One region of the Kurthia sp. 11kri321 genome, then DNA from elsewhere that is predicted to be linked to it. Evidence: riboswitches for the same ligand, from Rfam matches in the RefSeq annotation. Region 1 holds a riboswitch; each other region holds the start of a gene.

Region 1 (6,940 bases):
AACATATCGTTTATATAAGAGGAGGAAATAAATTATGGCAATTGTATATTCAACAGACGAATCATTCCAACAAGACGTAGCAGAAGGTGTAGTACTAGTAGACTTTTGGGCTACTTGGTGCGGACCTTGTAAAATGATTGCGCCAGTTCTTGAAGAACTAGATGCAGACTTAGATGGTAAAGCAACAATCGTAAAAGTGGACGTAGACCAAAACCAAGAGACAGCTGCTCAATTTGGCATCATGTCAATCCCAACACTACTTGTTTTCAAAGATGGTAAACCAGTAGATAAAACAGTTGGCTTCCACCCGAAAGAAGCTTTAGCAGATTTACTAGCTAAACACATGTAATCGTGAATTAAACTTGAATAGAGGCTGTCCTGCATAACAGGTACAGTCTCTTTTTTTGAAGGTGATGAAATGAACGAAATCAAACAAAAATTAGCTGTTCTCCCTGACCAACCAGGTTGCTATTTAATGAAGGATCGTCAAGGAACAGTCATCTATGTCGGTAAAGCGAAAGTACTGAAAAATCGTGTGCGCTCTTACTTTACAGGCTCGCATAATGAGAAAACAGCACGCCTTGTTTCAGAGATTGTCGATTTCGACTACATTGTAACATCTTCTGATTTAGAGGCTTTTTTACTTGAATTGAACTTAATTAAATTACATGATCCAAAATATAATATCATGTTAAAAGATGATAAAACGTATCCTTATTTGAAAATAACAAATGAACCGCATCCACGTTTGTTAATGGTGCGAAAAGTTAAGAAAGACCGTGCAAAATATTTTGGACCCTACCCGAATGCTTATGCAGCAGCAGAAACGAAAAAGTTATTAGACCGTATCTATCCACTGCGAAAATGTGATGTCATGCCTAATCGTGTCTGTCTATATTATCATATGGGACAATGTTTAGCCCCTTGTGTAAAAGATGTACCAAAAGATGCATATAAAGAGATGATTCAAGAGATTACAGACTTTTTAAATGGCGGACATGAGCATGTAAAGACGGAACTAGAGGAAAAGATGTATAAAGCATCTGAAGCACTCGATTTTGAACGAGCAAAAGAGTTACGCGATCAAATTGCGAATATCGACCAAATTATGGCGAAACAAAAAATTACGAAGACGACGGACTTTACGAATCGTGATATTTTTGGTTTTGCAGTGGATAAAGGATGGATGTGTGTTCAAGTATTCTTTATTCGTCAAGGGAAGTTGATTGAGCGCGATGTATCATTATTCCCTTCATATGGTGAACCACTAGACGAATTTACAACTTTTATTGCGCGTTTTTATGAAGAAGCGAACCATTTAAAACCGTCTGAAATTATCATACCAAAAGAAGTGGACGCAGAGATGTTGCAACAGGCTTTAGACATTAAAGTACATGCGCCACATCGCGGCTATAAAAAAGAAATGCTCGATTTAGCAACACAAAATGCGCATGTGAAAATTGATGAGAAATTTAATATGCTACAGCGCCAAGAAGAGCGAACAATTGGTGCATGTGAAGAATTAGGTGATGCGATGAATATTCAAACACCACTTCGCATTGAAGCATTTGATAACTCACATATTTTCGGTTCGGATACGGTATCTGCGATGGTCGTATTTGAAGATGGTCGCCCGCGTAAAAAAGACTATCGTAAATTTAAAATTCAAACAGCTTCTGCGCATGATGATTACGGTGCGATGCGTGAAGTATTAAGAAGACGTTATCAACGTGTTGTAAAAGAAGGACTACCACTTCCAGATCTACTTGTAACAGATGGTGGGAAAGGACAGATGGAAGTCGCGCGTGAAGTACTTGAAGATGAACTAGGCCTTGATATTCCGATTGCAGGTCTTGCAAAAGATGATAAGCATAAGACAGCCCAGTTACTTTATGGTAATCCGCCACAAGTTATTCCACTGAAAAGAACGAGTGAAGGGTTCTATTTGCTGCAACGTATTCAAGATGAAGTGCATCGATTTGCGATTAATTTTCACCGTCAATTACGTGAGAAGAATGCACTCACTTCGCAACTTGATGACATTCCAGGTGTTGGGCCAAAGCGGAAACAGCAAATGTTAAAACACTTTGGTTCGATGAAAAAAATTAAAGAGGCAACAGAAGAAGAATTAATTGCTGCTGGATTACCGAAAAATCTGGCTAGTGCCGTAATTGCGCATTTTCTGAAAAAATAATTGTCTTTTGCCAAATATTGTGATAAAGTAACGTTAATTAAAAATCACTGAAAAAGTGATGATAGAGGAGCAGGTGTCAAGAGTAGCCTTTTTGAGAGTGTAGTAACTCAGTGAAAGAAGGTGAAAGGGGAAACTGCCGAAGTGATGAAGGAACTACGACTTCATTGCTGGTTCTGTATTGAATAAATGCAGAATTGTCAGAGTGTACACTCTGGAGGGCTATCTCACATGAATGTTCATTTTTGAATAGACATGCATAAGCAGCCCAACATTTCGATGTTTGGCTGCTTTTTTTATTGAGAGAACCCACATTACAATATGTAGGGGGAGAACGTATGGGAACTTATGTTATGAAATTTGGTGGCACATCGGTGGCAACACCGGAACGTATTCAAAATGTAGCGAAAAGAGTTTTACAAGAAGTGGAAGTGGGGAATAAAGTGGTTGTTGTCGTTTCAGCGATGGGAAAAACGACAGATCATTTAGTCGAGATGGCGAACCATGTATCGACACATCCATCAAAACGTGAGATGGATGTACTACTATCTACAGGTGAACAAGTTACAACAGCTTTACTGACGATGGCGCTTCACCAATTAGATGTACCTGCGCAGTCTTTTACAGGGTGGCAGGCAGGTATGATGACCGATGATGTTGCGAGTAATGCACGCATTGAACAGATTGATTGTGAGAAAATCACGACCTGTTTAAATGAAGGGAAAGTAGCCGTTGTAGCAGGTTTTCAAGGGATTGATCATGAAGGTAATATTACGACACTTGGTCGAGGTGGCTCAGATACAACAGCTGTCGCGATTGCAGCTGCGATTCAAGCAGAACGCTGTGATATTTATACCGATGTTGATGGGGTTTATACAAGTGATCCACGCTTCGTACCAAATGCACGTAAATTAGCAGAATTAAGTTATGATGAAATGCTCGAATTAGCACATTTAGGAGCAGGTGTTTTACATCCACGCTCTGTTGAATTAGCGAAAAATTATCAAATGCCCATGTCTGTTCGTTCAAGTTATGAACAAGTAGAAGGAACCGTTTTAAAGGAGGAAGTTCAAATGGAAAAAGATTTAGTTGTACGAGGAGTAGCATTCGAAGGAGAAATCGTTCGTTTAACAGTTTATTTTAGCGAAGCATATATGGGGTCATTAGCGAACATCTTCACAACATTAGCGAAGCACCATATCAATGTGGATATCATTGTACAATCCATCATTCCAAACGCATCACCAACGGTATCATTTTCAGTGAAAAAAGAACAATTAGAAGAAACATTAAATGTGTTAAAGGAATATAAAAATACATTAGGTTATGATTATATTGATCATGAACTAGAACTTGCAAAAGTATCGATTGTCGGTTCAGGTATGGCATCCAATCCAGGTGTTGCAGCGACGATGTTTGATTGCTTATTTAGATTAGGCATTCCGGTGAAGATGGTCAGCACATCTGAAATCAAAGTATCCGTCGTTGTACCACAAGAAGAGATGTTTAAAGCGGCGAATGCCTTACATGAACAGTTTGAATTATCAAAAGCAGCAGTGGCAATAGAAAATTAAATGGATAAAACAAAAAGTCCCTTGCGAATTTGAAGGGGCTTTTTGTATGTACGCATTATTTTACTTCTTCTTGATGAATTGGATCTTTTAAATCCCATTTCACTTGGAATGTTACGCGACCTTTTTTTACATCTACTTCTTCATAACATTCTGTTAAGAAGCCATTATGTTTTTGAATTTGTTCAGCGATGAAACCAGATTCAATTCGGAAACAGCGTTGTTCAAATTTTAAAATATCTGCATCGCCTGTTAAGACATAGATAGCTTCAGACTTACCTAATTTCGTTTGCTCGAGAACACCCCATGACGCCTCAGCGAAAAAGGCAGGTAATTCCTCAATTTCAAGTAGTGGGAACTTACGTGCAGTTTCTTTACCGCACCAGTAGAGGATATCCGCCTCATTTTTACCAACAATTGTTGAGAGAATATGGTCGCGAATAATTTCGTAACCAAAAGCTGTAACATTTTTCATTTCCATTGTAGACATGTGTAAATCCTTCTTTCATATTTTTTGTCGAATTTTTGTCCTTTTTAGAAAAAAACGCTTTCAAATAGCGAAAAATCGACTTTGATACTATTTTTTCGGAGTAATTGATACTGCTGAAAAACGTTGGTAACCTTGACGTTCATTGGGAGTGGGAGTACAATGAACTTGTCATAATATTGTACCATGATAAAGTAAACAGTCAAAGAATGTCAGACAAATTAGTCGTGAAGTTTTTGACTTGGATTTACTTTAAGTATTAAGGGGGGTAACAGTCTTGTCGAAAGATCGAGAGTTTTACTGGCGTCGTCTACATTCTCTACTAGGTCTAATTCCTGTAGGTCTATTCGTGACGGTCCACTTGTTAATCAACTATTCAGCTACAAACGGTGAAGCAGCATTCAACAAAGCTTCAGCTACAATGGAAAGTCTTCCATTCTTACCAATCGTTGAGTGGGTAGTAATCTATATCCCATTAATGTTCCATGCATTCTATGGTGTATACATTGCGTTCACTGCGAAACCAAACTTGAACCGTTTCGGAACAACTCGTAACTGGTTCTTCATGTTACAACGTGTAACAGGTATTTTCCTTGTGATTTTCATCGCTTGGCACATCTTCCAAACACGTTTACAAAAAACAATCAATGGTGCCGAAATTGATTACAACTTAATGGCTGACGTTGTATCAAATCCAGGAATGCTTATTTTCTACATTGTTGGTATCATTGCAGCTACGTTCCATTTATCAAACGGTATTTGGTCATTCTTAGTAAGCTGGGGACTTATTCAATCTCCAAAATCACAAAAAGTTACAACTTACATTACAATGATTTTCTTTGTACTGTTATCAGTAGTTGGCGTAATGGCGATCTTAGCTTTCGCATAATTAACTCTTATGATGAAAGTATGAAAGCGCTTGACTACTAATTGAACGAGGAGTGAGAGGAAAATGGCGAAAAGTAAATTAATAGTAGTTGGTGGAGGTCTAGCAGGTTTAATGGCTTCTATGAAAGCTGCTGAGCTAGGCACTGAAGTTGAGTTATTCTCATTAGTTCCTGTTAAACGCTCACACTCTGTATGTGCGCAAGGTGGAATTAATGGCGCTGTAAACACTAAAGGTGAAGGGGATTCTCCATGGATTCACTTTGACGATACTGTTTACGGTGGAGACTTCTTAGCAAACCAACCACCAGTAAAGGCAATGTGTGATGCTGCACCTGGTATCATCCATCTATTTGACCGTATGGGCGTTATGTTTAACCGTACACCAGAAGGTCTTCTTGATTTCCGTCGTTTCGGTGGTACACTACATCACCGTACTGCATTCGCAGGCGCGACTACAGGTCAACAACTTCTTTACGCACTAGATGAACAAGTTCGTAAATGGGAAGTTGAAGGTCTAGTTAAGAAATACGAAGGCTGGGAATTCCTAGGTTTAGTATTAGATGAGAATGGCGTATGTAAAGGTATTACAGCACAAGATTTAACTACACATGAAATCAGAGCATTCCGTTCTGATGCTGTAATCATGGCTACAGGTGGCCCTGGTATTATCTTTGGTAAATCAACAAACTCAATGATCAACACAGGTTCTGCTGCATCAATCGTTTATCAACAAGGCGCTAAATATGCAAACGGTGAATTTATCCAAATCCACCCAACTGCAATCCCTGGCGATGATAAACTACGTTTAATGTCAGAATCAGCACGTGGTGAAGGTGGCCGTATTTGGACATACAAAGACGGTAAACCTTGGTACTTCCTAGAAGAAAAATATCCAGCGTACGGTAACTTAGTTCCTCGTGACGTTGCAACTCGTGAAATCTTCGACGTATGTATCAACCAAAAACTTGGTGTCAACGGTGAAAACGTTGTATACCTAGATTTATCTCACAAAGATCCACACGAGTTAGATATTAAACTTGGTGGTATCATCGAGATCTATCAAAAATTCGTTGGTGACGATCCACATAAAGTACCAATGAAAATCTTCCCAGCTGTTCACTATTCAATGGGCGGTCTATGGGTAGACTACGATCAACAAACAACAATTCCTGGATGTTTCGCTGCTGGTGAGTGTGATTACTCTCAACACGGTGGTAACCGTCTAGGTGCAAACTCTTTACTTTCTGCAATCTACGGTGGTTCAGTAGCAGGTCCAAAAGCAACTGAATATATTAAGAGCCTAGATAAGCACGTTGAAGATCTTCCAGAAGAGCTTTACGCTGCAGCAGTAAAAGAACAAGAAGAGAAATGGGAAGAAATTCTAAACCTTAACGGTACAGAAAATGCTTACCTATTACACAAAGAACTTGGTGAATTAATGACTGAAAACGTAACAGTTGTACGTCATAACGACCGTTTAGAAAAAACATTAGTGAAGTTAGAGGAGTTACAACAACGTTGGAACAACATTAACATCAATGATACAAACAAATGGTCTAACCAAGGTGCTCAATTCACTCGCCAATTGAAAAACATGCTTGCTCTTGCGCGTGTTATGGCTAAAGGAGCATTATTACGTGATGAGTCTCGTGGTGCACACTACAAACCAGACTTCCCAGAACGTGACGATGAAAACTTCTTAAAAACAACAATTGCTCAATTCACACCTTCATTCGATCCAATCATCACCTATGAAGAAGTAGATTGTTCAATGATTAAACCACGTAAACGTGACTATACTGG
Region 2 (6,940 bases), 920 kb from region 1:
GCAACTGCTGCAAGTAGTAACCAGTCTTGTAAACTACTCGTTAAACCATCTGTTGTTAAAATACGTAATAGATGCTCGATACTATTACTTAGTATTTCTAAAAATGTCGCTAAAAAACCTAATTTTAAAGGTTGTCCAATAAAATTTTTAAGCTTTAAAAAATGAAAACCTATTACATATATGAAATAATAAGCACCTGCTGGATAATGTTCAATGAATCGATCATAAATTGTCGTGTTCGGCACTTGTTCTAATGGAAAACATATACGGAATCCAACAACAATACATGCTGTAACTATACCCGTTAGTATGTAACGCTTTGGCATACGAATAAGTAACATTAAAAAGAATACAATACTCCCCATGCCAAAACGGAAATTTTCGCCACTAAATGGAGAGAGTTTAATTTCACTACTGATTGCTGTAAATACAGCTATTAATATAATCCAGACCCACTCAAAACGAAATATCTGATTAACTCTTTTATTCATTAGTTTCTCCTTTATCCCCATTGTTTCTTCAGTTTACCACTGCCTCTTTATAATTCTCTACTATTTCATAAAACAAAACCGGCTGGACAAACATTTCACTTTTATTTTTTAGCGTTCGCAACGAAAAACTGGAACCATGCTACAGCACGATTCCAGTTTTTCTTATGCTCATCTTATTTAGCGAACCATTGTGTAGCATAGGTAGGGTAGTCACTATTTTTTGTACCTTTTACTACTGTTACGCTAATCTTTTTAAATCGAGGATTTAACATATTTGCTTTATGACTTGGTGAATCCATCCATCCTTGTACAAAATCTTTCGCAGTCATGTACCCCGCTGCTAGATTCTCACCTGCAAATGAAAATTTATATTCCCCTGTATAAAGAAAGTTTGCCCAGCGTCCATATTTTGGACTGCTATGACCAAAATAATTTACCATTGCCATATCATTACTTCTAAAATGTGTGTATTCTTTTAATGATGTATCTACTTTTAGAGAGGAAATTCCACGTTTTTTACGTTCTTTATTCACTAATGTCACAATTTCTTTTTCCATTGTTGCATTCGTCTTAGTAGGTAGTTTTGAAAGGCTTTTTACATTTTTAATCCATACATATTTTTGTGCCTTACTATTTTTCACCTTAACCCAGCTACCAGACTTACTATATTGCTTATAAATACTTGGCGATAATTTCGATTTATATTTTCCTTTTCCTTTACTTTTATACATGGTCGTTGCCTGATTCACATAAATAAGCAGTTGTTCTTTTTTTGCTTGTGGATTACCTTCCATAGAGAGAGAAGGAATCATAAGAAAACATAGTAGTAATAAACTAATATACAATCGAACATATTTTTTATTTACTAAAATCGCACTCACCACTTTCTAAGTTGTTTTAGGATGTGTTAATATTTTTGACTAATTTGCCATTTCCTAAACAACAATTTATGTCTTTTATGAAAGTATTTTGTATAAAAAGTGATGATATCCTTGATAGAGCAAGGTTTTACAATTTTAAAATAAAAAAAGAATCATGCTGATTTAGCACAATTCTTTCTTAATTATAATAAAATACTACCCTTAGTTTTTAAACGTACGTTGTAAAAAAGCTTTTGTTCGTTCATGTTTTGGATGATTAAATACTTCATCTGGTGTTCCATCTTCAACAATCACACCTTGATCCATGAAAACAATACGATCCGATACTTCACGCGCAAATTCCATTTCATGCGTTACGATAATCATTGTTGAACCTGCTTCTGCTAATTTTTTCATGACTTTTAATACTTCACCGACCATCTCTGGATCAAGTGCTGAAGTTGGTTCATCAAATAATAATGCAGTCGGCTTCATAGATAAAGCTCTCGCAATCGCCACGCGCTGTTTTTGACCACCCGATAATTGAGCTGGTCTTGCGTTAATATATCTGCCCATCCCCACGATATCTAGATATTCTTTCGCAATTTCTTCTGCTTGTTGTTTTGAGCGTTTTAATACTTTAATTTGTCCCAATGTGCAGTTTTGTAAAACATTGCAGTTATTAAATAAATTAAACTGTTGGAACACCATTCCTAACTTTGTTCGGTACTCATTCACATCTTCCATATGTGTTAATACATTTTGACCTTCATAATTCACTTCACCACCATCTGGTGTTTCAAGTAAATTTAAACAACGTAATAAAGTAGATTTACCTGAACCTGAAGAACCAATAACGGTCACAACTTCTCCTTTTTCAACTGAAAAGTTAATGTCCTTCAAGACTTCATGTGACCCGAAGGATTTACTTAAATTTTTAATATCGATGACTGTACTCAATGTAAATTCCCTCCCTACTTCATTGGTCCTTCAGCTCTTCTAGGCTGCGGAATATCTAACATTTGATAGTTGGCTGTGCCACCTAATTTACGTTCAAAGAATCGTAGAATCTGTGTCACAACAATCGTTAAGACTAGATAGATTAAACATGCTACGAAGAACGATTCAAAGTATCTAAAGTTCGCACCTGCAATTGACTTTGTGACGAAGTATAACTCGGTTACACCGATTACATTTAATACAGATGTATCTTTAATATTCATAACGAATTGGTTACCTGTAGCTGGTAAAATATTGCGTAAAACTTGTGGTAATACAACATGAATCATCGTTTTCCAGTGATTCATACCAATTGCTTGTGCTGCTTCGAATTGTCCTTTATCCACACTGACAATACCACCACGTACGATTTCTGCCATGTAAGCCCCTGTATTCAGCGATACAACTAATACTGCCGCAACTGTACGATTCATATCACCTGTCACACCAAAATCAGTTCCGATTGATTCTTTAATTGACTGCATAATCAATGGGAATCCGTAGAATACAACCATCGCTTGTACCATCATCGGTGTGCCACGGAAGAATTCTACATAGATTCGTAAGATGACACGAATAATTTTTAACACGGTCATTTTAAATGCTGATTTTGTTTTCGGAATCGTATCAATTACCCCAATTAATAATCCGATGACTGCCCCCAGAATGGTACTGACGGTGGCAATAAACATCGTCATTCCTGCGCCACGTAAAAACATTTGCCAATTATCTTTAGCAATTTCAAATAGCCATTCTAGACTCATTTCGTTCTCCCCCTATAAAAACACAAACTACCGACTAAACAAGACAGTCGGTAGCCACGTACGTTCTATTTTGCTGCTGGTTGGTTTTTAATCTCTGTTTCCATAATCTTTTGACGCTCTTCTTCTGAAATACCTGCTAATGCTTTATTCACTTGCTCTGCTAACTCACTACCTTTTTTCACACCAACTGCGATTGAGAATTCTGCTTTATCAGCTTTGAAACCTGAACCGTCTTTGAACTCAATCATTTTAAATTTGTCGTTTGCTGCTGAAGCAGATAAACCTTCTGGACGTTCTGACACATATGCATCAATTTTTCCTGATTCGAGTGCTACACGCATTGCTGAGAAATTATCTGAAGCTGGTTGTTTTTGAACACCATCAATTTGATCAATTACTGTATAGTGTGACGTATTTAACTGACCTGTTACTTTAGCACCTTTGAAATCTTGAATTGATGTAGCATTGTCGTATTTACCGCCTTTTTTCACGACCATTACAAGATTTGAAGTGTAATAAATATCTGAGAAATCAATTGTTTTTTTACGTTCTTCTGTTGGTGACATACCTGCAATTACTGCGTCAATTTTCCCTGAAATAAGTGCTGGAATTAAACCATCCCACTCTGTTTTTACAATTACTAATTCACGGTCTAAACTATCTGCGATTTTTTTAGCAATTTGTACATCATAACCGCCCGCATACTCTGCATTACCTTCGATTTTTACAGCGCCGTTCGCGTCATCTTTTTGTGTCCAGTTGAATGGTGCATAGCCTGCTTCCATACCGACTGTGAACTTTTCTTTCTCTTTATCGCCTGAAGATTCCGATTTTTCCGAATCTCCTGAGCCACATCCTGCTAGTGCAACTACAAGCACAAGTAATAGTGCTGTAAATATTCCCCATGATTTTTTCATTTGTACCTCTCCTTTAAATATGTTCCCATTGTGAAAACGAAAAGGACTATAACAAAAGGTGGATGAGATACTTCTCCAGACCTTTTGGTATAGTCCTTCTAAAAATCCTCATCATTGCCCAATTGAGATAGCTCAACTTACTTTATTCGGGTAAAAAAAGTAAGACAGTCCTGCAACTATTAATTGCAGACCCAGCATATGATGTTGAGAACCCACCATACACTTCGGCGACATCTCCTTCTAAGTAGCATCTTTGTATTCTCGTACTCCGCTACTTACTAATAAATATCGCGCCTCTACCTCACAATTGTGTCAATGTGAGGTCATATTCGTTTGTTATAATTAACAATAGTCTACTTTATAGACTATTTTATGTCAATATACTGAAAAAAAGAAAAATATAAATTTTTTATTTTAAAATAAAAATTTATGTATTTATTCTTCGTATTCAATATCATCTAATTGATCATAATAAAAAATATTTCCATTCTCTGCATCAATTCTCTCAATGCGTTGTCCCACTTCTTTTTCTTTTACAACATAGCATAATTCATATTTTGTAAATTCTTCATCTTCATATGGAACACGTGCTAATTCCATCTTAATGGAGTCTTTATAAATTTCATTTGCTTCTTCTAATGTAATTGTTGGTTCCATTGACATATTCTCAATATGCTCTTCTTTTAACATTGGAATCACTGCATCTGTTACACGACCTGAATAAATACCCATATCAATATTTGCTGTATATTCACTTAGTGGAATGCCATTAATGTAACGGTGGAATGTAAAAGTCACAAATGGTTCGAAAGCATAAGAATCATCTTCGTCATCTTCCTCTTCATCCTCACCATCTTCTGCTGATAGAGCTTTTAACATCTCAATTTCCTCTTCTGTTAACTCATCATCTTCATCATCTTCTAAATCTTCTTCAACAAATGCATCTTCTAATAAATAATGTTCAGACACATTTCCTACTTTGGATTCTAAAAAGGCAATTGCACGTTTACGAAGTTCATCTAGTGTGTATTCGTCCCCTTCTTTGAATGGCAGAGTAGAATCAATAATCAATTGATGTTCATCAGACATATCGAATTTAACATAATGTTGGTCAGATTGTTCATATGTAACTGTATTTTCTTCTTCAACTTTATTCATATCCGGTGTAATACCTAACAAAATTGCTTCATCATACATTTCCATAACAGGTGGAACTTTTTCTAATTCAACAGGACCGTTCTCTAAAAATTGATTTAATGAAATAATATCTCCGTTTGCGCCAACTACTTCATTTAAATTTTTAGGATAGTACATTAATCGAATTTCATCTTCTTGTTGGAAAGCAGCTAATTCAACTAACATTCTATTTTTATAAATCATCAATGCCACATCTGCATCGACTGTAAGTTTCGGATGTGTTAATTGATAATAAGATTGATTGAATGTTGCGGATAATACAAAACCTTGTTTATTCATCTCAATTGTTGCACCTGAATCAGGTAGTGGGATTTGATACTGCACATCCATTGCCTCAAAAGTTAATAAAAAAGTTTGATCGCCCCACTCAGAAAAAGAAGTTAACTGTAAATTCTTTTGACCATATTCATCTACAAAATCTTGAGCAATCTCTTTTAAATCTTCAGCTGATAGTTCTTCATATTCATCTAAAGATACATCATTATTTTCTAAAATGGCTTCTAAATCAATAATTAATGATGTAATTTTCCCTTCATCTGACACTTCAACTTGTCCATAAGAGATTTCGCGATGTGCATCTACAATCTCTCCGAATTCTTCCATCTCTTCTTCTGTCATAATTTTAATCGGTGGTGCACCAATTAAAAGTTCACGTAATTCTATTTCTAATTGTCGCATGACTAACTTCCTTTCTCACTTGCTCTTTCCGTATTTCAATCTATGAATAAAGCAATCAATAACTGTATATATTTTACTACTCTTTAAATTCTAATTTTATCATATTGTTATCACTTCGTCTTGATAGTTTCATACTTCCACGTATTTTATTCGTTTTTATAACTTAAAATGAAAGCATTTACAAGTCTTAAATTGTTCAATTTGTGTGAACATCAAAAAATTTTCTAAATATTTATACACAAAACCTTTGACATGACTTTGAAAATGAGGTAAATTACCAAAGGACGAACATTTATAGTCCCAACAAAAATAATATTCGCCTTTAGGAGTGTATTTTAAACAATGGATAACGTATTTGATTATGAAGACATTCAATTAGTACCAGCAAAGTGTATCGTAAATAGCCGCTCGGAGTGTGATACAACAATCGAGCTTGGTGGACATAAATTTAAATTACCGGTTGTTCCTGCAAATATGCAAACAATCATTGATGAAACAATTGCTACAAAATTAGCAGAAGATGGTTACTTCTACATTATGCACCGCTTCAACCCTGAAAAACGTATTGGCTTTATTAAAGACATGCAATCAAAAGGTTTAATCGCATCAATTAGCGTAGGTGTAAAACCAGAAGAATATACATTCGTAGAAGAATTAGCTGCTTTAGGTTTAACACCTGAATTCATTACAATTGATATTGCACATGGTCATTCAAATGCAGTCATCAACATGATCCAACACATCAAAGGTCTACTACCAAACGCATTCGTAATCGCGGGTAATGTTGGTACACCTGAAGCAGTTCGTGAACTTGAAAATGCTGGCGCTGACGCTACAAAAGTAGGAATCGGACCAGGTAAAGTATGTATTACAAAAATCAAAACAGGCTTTGGTACAGGTGGCTGGCAATTAGCTGCTTTACGTTGGTGCTCAAAAGCTGCAACGAAACCAATTATCGCAGATGGTGGTATTCGTACACATGGCGATATCGCAAAATCAATTCGTTTTGGTGCTTCAATGGTTATGATTGGTTC
Region 3 (6,940 bases), 1.2 Mb from region 1:
CTTTTTGCTATTCTTCTGTATAAAGATTTTTAGTCGGTTCCACATCTGCCTCTGTTAATTTAACCATTTTCGTTTTGTTTTTGATTTTATAACCGAACCACAGTAAGAAGAAAATCGGTAAACCAATATAAGAAACAAGTAGTTCATACCAACTAAATTGCCCATCTTCAAATGCAAAATAACTTTGTCCGAAGACAACTAATGCACACAGGATGAATGCGAATAATGGACCAAATGGGAAAAATCTCGATTTATATGGTAATACTTCATCTAAGTTCTTCCCTTGCGCAATCAGTGCTTTTCGGAAACGGTAGTGACTGGCTGCAATACCTAACCATGCGATAAAACCACACATACCCGAAGCACTTAATAACCAAATATATACTTGTTCACCGAAAATAGATGTTAAGAATGATAAACTTGCGACAATGACCGTTGCGATTAAAGCTGCAAATGGTACACCGCGACGATTTAACTTTTTAAAGATTTTTGGTGCTTTACCTTCCATCGCTAAATCCCAAAGCATACGTGATGAAGCATATAAACCAGAGTTACCAGCAGATAAAATCGCTGTTAAAACAACTGCATTCATAATCGAAGCTGCAAAAGCAATACCTGCATTTTCAAATACAAGCGTAAACGGACTTGTCGTAACCGTCTCTCCATCATTGATTAGACGACTATCTGTATAAGGAATTAATAAGCCAATCGCTAAAATGGCTAAGATATAGAATAATAAAATACGCCAAAAGATTTGCTTCACTGCTTTTGGAATCGATTTGCCTGGATCTTTTGTTTCACCAGCTGTAATACCGATTAACTCTGTTCCTTGGAATGAGAATCCTGCTGCTAAGAAAATACCGAGTGTCGCAAAGAATCCACCGTGGAATGGACCATCACCTGCAAAGAAATTCGTAAAACCAACAGGTGCTTTACCTCCTAAGATACCAAAAATCATTAAAATACTAACGATTAAGAAGATGACAATTGTCGCTACTTTAATGAATGCGAACCAATACTCACTTTCACCAAAACTTTTCACCGATAAGTAGTTTAACAAGAAAATAATAGCTAAGAATGATACACTCCAAATCCATGAAGCTGTATCAGGGAACCAATATTTCATAACGATTGAAACAGCTGCAATTTCAGCTGCGATTGTAATTGCCCAGTTATACCAATAGTTCCATCCTAATGCAAATCCAAGTGCTGGATCGATAAACTTTGTTGCATACGTACTAAACGAACCTGAAACAGGCATATACGCAGCCATCTCTCCTAAACTTGTCATTAAGAAAAATACCATAATACCGATTAAACCATATGCTAATAGCGCTCCACCTGGTCCAGCCTGTGCGATTGAGTTACCACTTGCAAGTAGTAAACCTGTCCCAATCGTACCGCCGAGTGAAATCATCATAATGTGACGACTTTTTAGTCCTCTTTTTAGAGTTGTAGGCGCTTCTTGACTTGCTTTTGTACGACTCATTTCATTTCCTCTTTCCTTTTATTGCAGGGAATATGTTAGTTGAGGTGTTCGTAAGTGATTATTTCCTGGAAAATAAAAATACCATCTCAAGCAATCTTGGATGGTTGTAATCACACAATGACACTCATCAACCTTGAAAAAGATAGCTCAACACACCCTCACAGATGTGACAGTTCTGCACCTATTAAGCGACAGCCCCAGCAGTTGATTGTAAAAGCAATCCACCACTTCGGCAAAAAATCCTTTCATATAATGTCACCAATGCTTTTACATCTCGACTATATTACTTTTATTTTTTGCGACCTCTACCTCATCGAACGGATGAGGCATTGCAATATTTATATTATTTCTACTATTATCTTAATATATTCTACAGACGAATTCAAGACATAAAAACTCTCAACTATTATACAATTAAGACTTTCGTGAAACGAATTTGTTATTGAATAGGTAGGGGCATAATGTTACGATAAATCAAATATTATATATAGGAGGAAAGTTATGTCGCCTACAGAAAATGTTGCTTCAAAAAAACTTAAATGGACCTCAACAACATGGCTTCTTGTACTTGGAATTGTCTTCATTGCATTAACCCTTCGTTCTCCCCTAACATCTGTTGGTCCTGTAATCGAGGATATTCGAAACTCATTACATATTTCAAATGTAGTAGCTGGCTTTATTACAACCATTCCTCTACTTGCATTTGCTATCGTGTCACCAATCGTACCGAAAATATCGCGTAGAATTACGGTTGAACGCTCTCTATTCTTATCTATGATTATCTTAGTCGTGGGTATGGCACTTCGTTCAAGTGGCGTGACATCGTTATTATTTATCGGTACTACCTTAATCGGAATCGGAATTGCATTTGGCAATGTACTATTACCTAGTCTAATCAAACTTAAATTTCCATTCCAAGTAGGTTTACTTACAGCAATCTATACAGTCGCAATGAACTCATCAGCCAGTATTGCAGCTGGTGTAAGTTATCCATTATCAACATTGTCATTCGGTTGGCAAGGTTCTTTAGGTGTGTGGATTATTTTAGCGATTGCCGCTGTTTTCATCTGGCTTCCGCAAACACGAAATATCTCTAAAGAAGAAATTGCACCGACTACTGCTCAAAAAGAAAAGAAACAAATGTGGCGCTATCCGCTCGCATGGGTCATTATGATTTCGATGGGTTTCCAATCGATGATTTTCTATACAACTGCAGCATGGGTCCCAGAGATGTTTAAAGAACAAGGTATGACAGCTGCTCAAGCTGGATTAATGTTCTCCATTATGCAAGTATCTCAAATTCCAATGACATTCATTACACCGATTTTAGCAGGCCGTCTAAAAGACCAGCGTCCTGTTGTTGCAATGTTTGCAGTCTTTTACATCGTTGGATTTGCTGGATTAATTATGGGCTGGACAGATTATTCTGTTATCTGGATGATTCTATTAGGTGCTGCAGGCGGTGCTTCATTTAGTATGTGTATGATGTTCTTCTCACTTCGTTCACGCGACTCATTCGAAGCAGCAGACTTATCTGGTTTCGCCCAATCACTTGGTTATCTAATCGCCGCTGTTGGGCCTGTACTCTATGGTTTCATTCACGATGTTTACCACAGTTACGATGCAGCAAATATTATGTATATTTTCGTTGTCGCAATCTCTTTAACTGCAAGCTTCATTGCAGCGAAAGATCGTTACGTGACAAATGACTAACTAAAAAAAGCTAGGATTTATGTATGAAATATACATGGAACTGACCTAAATTAATGAGACAAATAAAAACACCTTTCGTTGAAAAACGGTATTAAACCTAGTAAATCAACGTTGAGGTGTTTTTTCTATGGAGACAAGAGTAAGCTATCCAGCGGAAGTGAAAATGAAAGCAATTGAAATGAAGTGGTTAGGCATTCCTGCAAAGCAAATAATGGACGAATTGAATATTAAAAATGTTAGTCAATTAAAAACATGGATGAAGTGGTATAAAACCGGCGAAATACATCGACTTCATCAGCCGGTGGGGAAACAATATTCATTCGGAAAAGGGCCGGAGTTTGATTCAGAGGAATCCCGTTTACAGACTGAAAATCGTTATCTAAAACAGAAAGTGCAAGTGCTAAAAAAGTACAAGGAAGTGGAAAGGAAGTGGAAAGGAAGTGGTTGGACAAGCATTTGTAGAATTATTAGAGACACTTAGAAGTCAAATTTCTGTACGAAGAATCTGTGAATTAATGGGTGTAGCAAGAGCCACATATTATCGTTGGAGAAAACGGTTCAAAAAATCATGCAAAAATATAATTGGTCATGTCGTGTAAAAGTAAAGAAACGCAAGCGAAATGGGCAACCAACGAGTATAGCACCTAATCATTTAGAGAGGAATTTCCACGCTACTTAGCCACTTCAAAAGCTCGTAACAGATATTACTTACTTGCCTTTTGGTCAATCGATGTTATATCTTTCAAGTATTATGGACTTATACAACGGCGAAATTATTGCGTACACAATTGGAACGACACAGGATACACTATTCGTATTGGACACACTGAATCAAGTAGAAGGAATCTTAAGTGAGGCGATTCTTCATAGCGTTCAAAGGTCGGTCTATACATCTTACGAATATCAAAAACAAGTAAAAGAAAAAGGAATTACCATGAGCATGTCCCGTAAAGGCACGCCAGCTGATAATTCCCCACTCGAAACGTTTCACTACTCACTAAAGTCCGAAACATTCTATCTCAACGTAATCCACAGCACAACGAATGCATGTGTGATTCGAATCGTCGAAAAGTATATAAATTATTATAACAATATCCGTATTCAAACGAAACTAAACAACCAGTCGCCGGTGCAATATCGTCAACTGGCTGTTTAGAAGGTGTTTTCTTACTGTCTCAAAAAAGGCAGTCAGTGCCTTTGTATTACAGCTTTTCTTTCGTATTTTAATCTATTGCTTCAATTTATGTTATTTTTTTAATGTTCTATTATTAAATTAATTATTTATCTAAAAACGAAAAAAACTAGAAATGATGATATTAAACACCATTTCTAGTTTTTTCATTTTAAATTATTTATAAACCACTATCAATTATTAATTTATACTGCTCAGAATCAACTTCATGCTGTAAAATGAAAAATTCATTATTTGAATATGTTATATCTTCTTTTTCTGGATTTACATTGTATTTAGATTCTAAAATTTGTTTCTTAAATTGATTATTGTCTAGTGTGAAAATATAGAATTTATTATTTTCCAATGTTATAAATGCATTTTCATCATAATATTTTAGATAACCTATATTTACTTTATTTTTATTTGGAAAAGCATTGATATTTTTTTTATTTTTTAAATCATAAATCATTAATTTATTTAAATCTAAATCTTCGTCATCTAGATATTCTACATAGGCAATAAAATTCTGATTAACTAGAGTTGGCCATCCGGCTGCTGTTGTTGGAATAGGATATGATTTCAGTTTATTTTTCTTAATATCATATGTTTTAAGGACAGCTGTTTTTGATTCTTTTTCAACATATACCATGTTGTCATTTTTAATGAAATAGTCTGAATTTAACCACTCATAATTTTTGATATTTTGAACTTTTATTTCTTTTTGTTGTTCTAAATCATATAAAATCATTGAAGTTTTTTCAGTATCTTTAATATGTTCTGTCCACGTAACATATTTTCCTGAGATTTCAGGGAATTCTTTACTGATTTTATCATCTGTAGAGCCAAATGAAATTGTTTGTTGTGTTAATTCGTTAAAGGCATATAATGTATTGTTTTCTCCAAAGTCATCACCATCTACCCAAATAATCCATTCTTTATCAGCTTTTAGACCTTGTGTAGCTGCAACTGGATATTTCGAGTGAAAGATTGTTTTGTACTTTCCGTTTTCTCGGTTTATTTGAATAACTTGATTAGAAATAGAATCTGAATTTGGATCATCTACAGTAGCGTAAATAAATTCTTCTGTTGTAACATAGCTTGTTGGTTCTGTATAAGGTAATTTGATTGTTTTGTTTTTTTCTTCATCTTGTATAGTTAAATAATTTGTAGGGTTTTTTGTTATATGTTTTGTTTTATTTTTTTCTTCTTTTGAAAGTATTGTTAAAAAGATAACAATAATAATTAGTAATACAATAATACTTAGAAATAATATTTTTTTCTTCAATTAGTCCACTCCAATTACCAAATCATTACGGCATTATTGCCTTCAACATCGGCATTATACACAGACTTTGTAACACCATTTTTAGTTTTGCTACCTAAATCTGTCCAATAAGCTTTGCCTCCAGTAAATTCTGTATGATGATTAGGATCTATTAAACGTACTTTTTTATCTTTAGTCTTATATCCACTTACAGTAACATAATGTCTATAGTTTTTAGTATATTTTTTATTTAATTTGTAAGTTCTAGTCAATAATATCGGTGCAGTAGAGTTACTACTTAATGTAGATGTTATACGTGATGCAATTTTATCTTCAGGTTTTGAAAATTGTGATACATTTCCCATGATGTAAGGAGTATCTTTAAATTTTAAAGCAGTTTTATATTTATTTAGTCCTGATGTAAGATAAGTAGAAGATGTTCCGCCTTTATTTGGTAAGGTACCAATTGTATTACCGAAGTGTTCCTGAGTAGGCAACTTCTCTTTTGAATTTATTTTTGTTTTATGAAAACTTAAAGCGGATATTCCAGCAGCAACACCACAATTTTTGCAAAGGTAAATCGTGCCAACCAAAAACTTTCCATGCTCCGCATCATACACGCACATCTTAAAGTAGAGATCGCGAACGCGGTCGCAGCACTCACATTTACGATAAATCGTGTTTGCGCGTGATAAAATTTTAAAACGATTTTTTTCGCTGTGATAAGTTCCTCCTCCCTTCTACAAACAATAAAAAAAGCTAGGATTTATGTATGAAATATACATAGCTCCTAGCCTTTTTATATTTATGCTTCTTTTTTAGCAAACGTCCAATAAAAAAATGGAATACTACACAGCGTAATCACCGCAATAATATGAAATACCCCCACTTGGAATTGAATTAATAACCACCCTCCAAGAACAGGCCCCATAAAACTACCGAGATTTTTAAGCTGTGACGCACCGAGATACGTCGCTTTCCGGTCCTCTGGCGCAATCTCCTCAATGACTGCATTCATCATCGGGAATGCGAAAATTTCACCAATTGTAAAGAGAATCATCGCAATAATAAACATCGTCCAGCTCTCTGAAATATTAAATAATACAAAACCGATCGCAAAAAATACAATCCCTAAAATCAATGTTCGAATCGTTGAAATTCGTTCGCTAATCACACTAAGTGGTAACTGCAAAATAAGTACCGCAATCGCATTAACAGCAATTAGTACAGAATACAGTTTTACACCATCATCTAATGTCGCATTGACAAACTGTGGAAGTGTCGAATCGAATTGAGAATA

Evidence for each region. A riboswitch is a leader RNA that binds a small molecule or an ion and turns the genes downstream of it on or off. The one in region 1 is predicted to bind lysine.
Region 2: it holds a riboswitch for lysine, as region 1 does, so the genes downstream of both, ASO14_RS14715 (transporter substrate-binding domain-containing protein) here and ASO14_RS04640 (aspartate kinase) in region 1, are expected to answer to the same signal.
Region 3: it holds a riboswitch for lysine, as region 1 does, so the genes downstream of both, ASO14_RS13475 (amino acid permease) here and ASO14_RS04640 (aspartate kinase) in region 1, are expected to answer to the same signal.

What each region holds. Positions count from the first base shown of each region.
Region 1 is NZ_CP013217.1:900,437-907,376, forward strand. Features, by position in the region: gene trxA (thioredoxin) at 35-349, shown strand; gene uvrC (excinuclease ABC subunit UvrC) at 419-2,194, shown strand; lysine riboswitch at 2,249-2,424, shown strand; gene ASO14_RS04640 (aspartate kinase) at 2,530-3,765, shown strand; gene ASO14_RS04645 (YslB family protein) at 3,821-4,252, opposite strand; gene ASO14_RS04650 (succinate dehydrogenase cytochrome b558 subunit) at 4,527-5,138, shown strand; gene sdhA (succinate dehydrogenase flavoprotein subunit) at 5,202-6,940, shown strand, end outside.
Region 2 is NZ_CP013217.1:2,943,582-2,950,521, reverse strand. Features, by position in the region: gene ASO14_RS14735 (sensor histidine kinase) at 1-491, opposite strand, end outside; gene ASO14_RS14730 (CAP domain-containing protein) at 665-1,285, opposite strand; gene ASO14_RS14725 (amino acid ABC transporter ATP-binding protein) at 1,574-2,311, opposite strand; gene ASO14_RS14720 (amino acid ABC transporter permease) at 2,326-3,114, opposite strand; gene ASO14_RS14715 (transporter substrate-binding domain-containing protein) at 3,180-4,031, opposite strand; lysine riboswitch at 4,152-4,338, opposite strand; gene ASO14_RS14710 (hypothetical protein) at 4,467-5,906, opposite strand; gene guaC (GMP reductase) at 6,249-6,940, shown strand, end outside.
Region 3 is NZ_CP013217.1:2,699,042-2,705,981, forward strand. Features, by position in the region: gene ASO14_RS13475 (amino acid permease) at 8-1,489, opposite strand; lysine riboswitch at 1,625-1,805, opposite strand; gene ASO14_RS13480 (CynX/NimT family MFS transporter) at 1,991-3,202, shown strand; partial or broken gene ASO14_RS14880 (IS3 family transposase) at 3,330-4,358, shown strand; gene ASO14_RS13490 (hypothetical protein) at 4,555-5,661, opposite strand; gene ASO14_RS13495 (C39 family peptidase) at 5,676-6,233, opposite strand; gene ASO14_RS13500 (MDR family MFS transporter) at 6,446-6,940, opposite strand, start outside.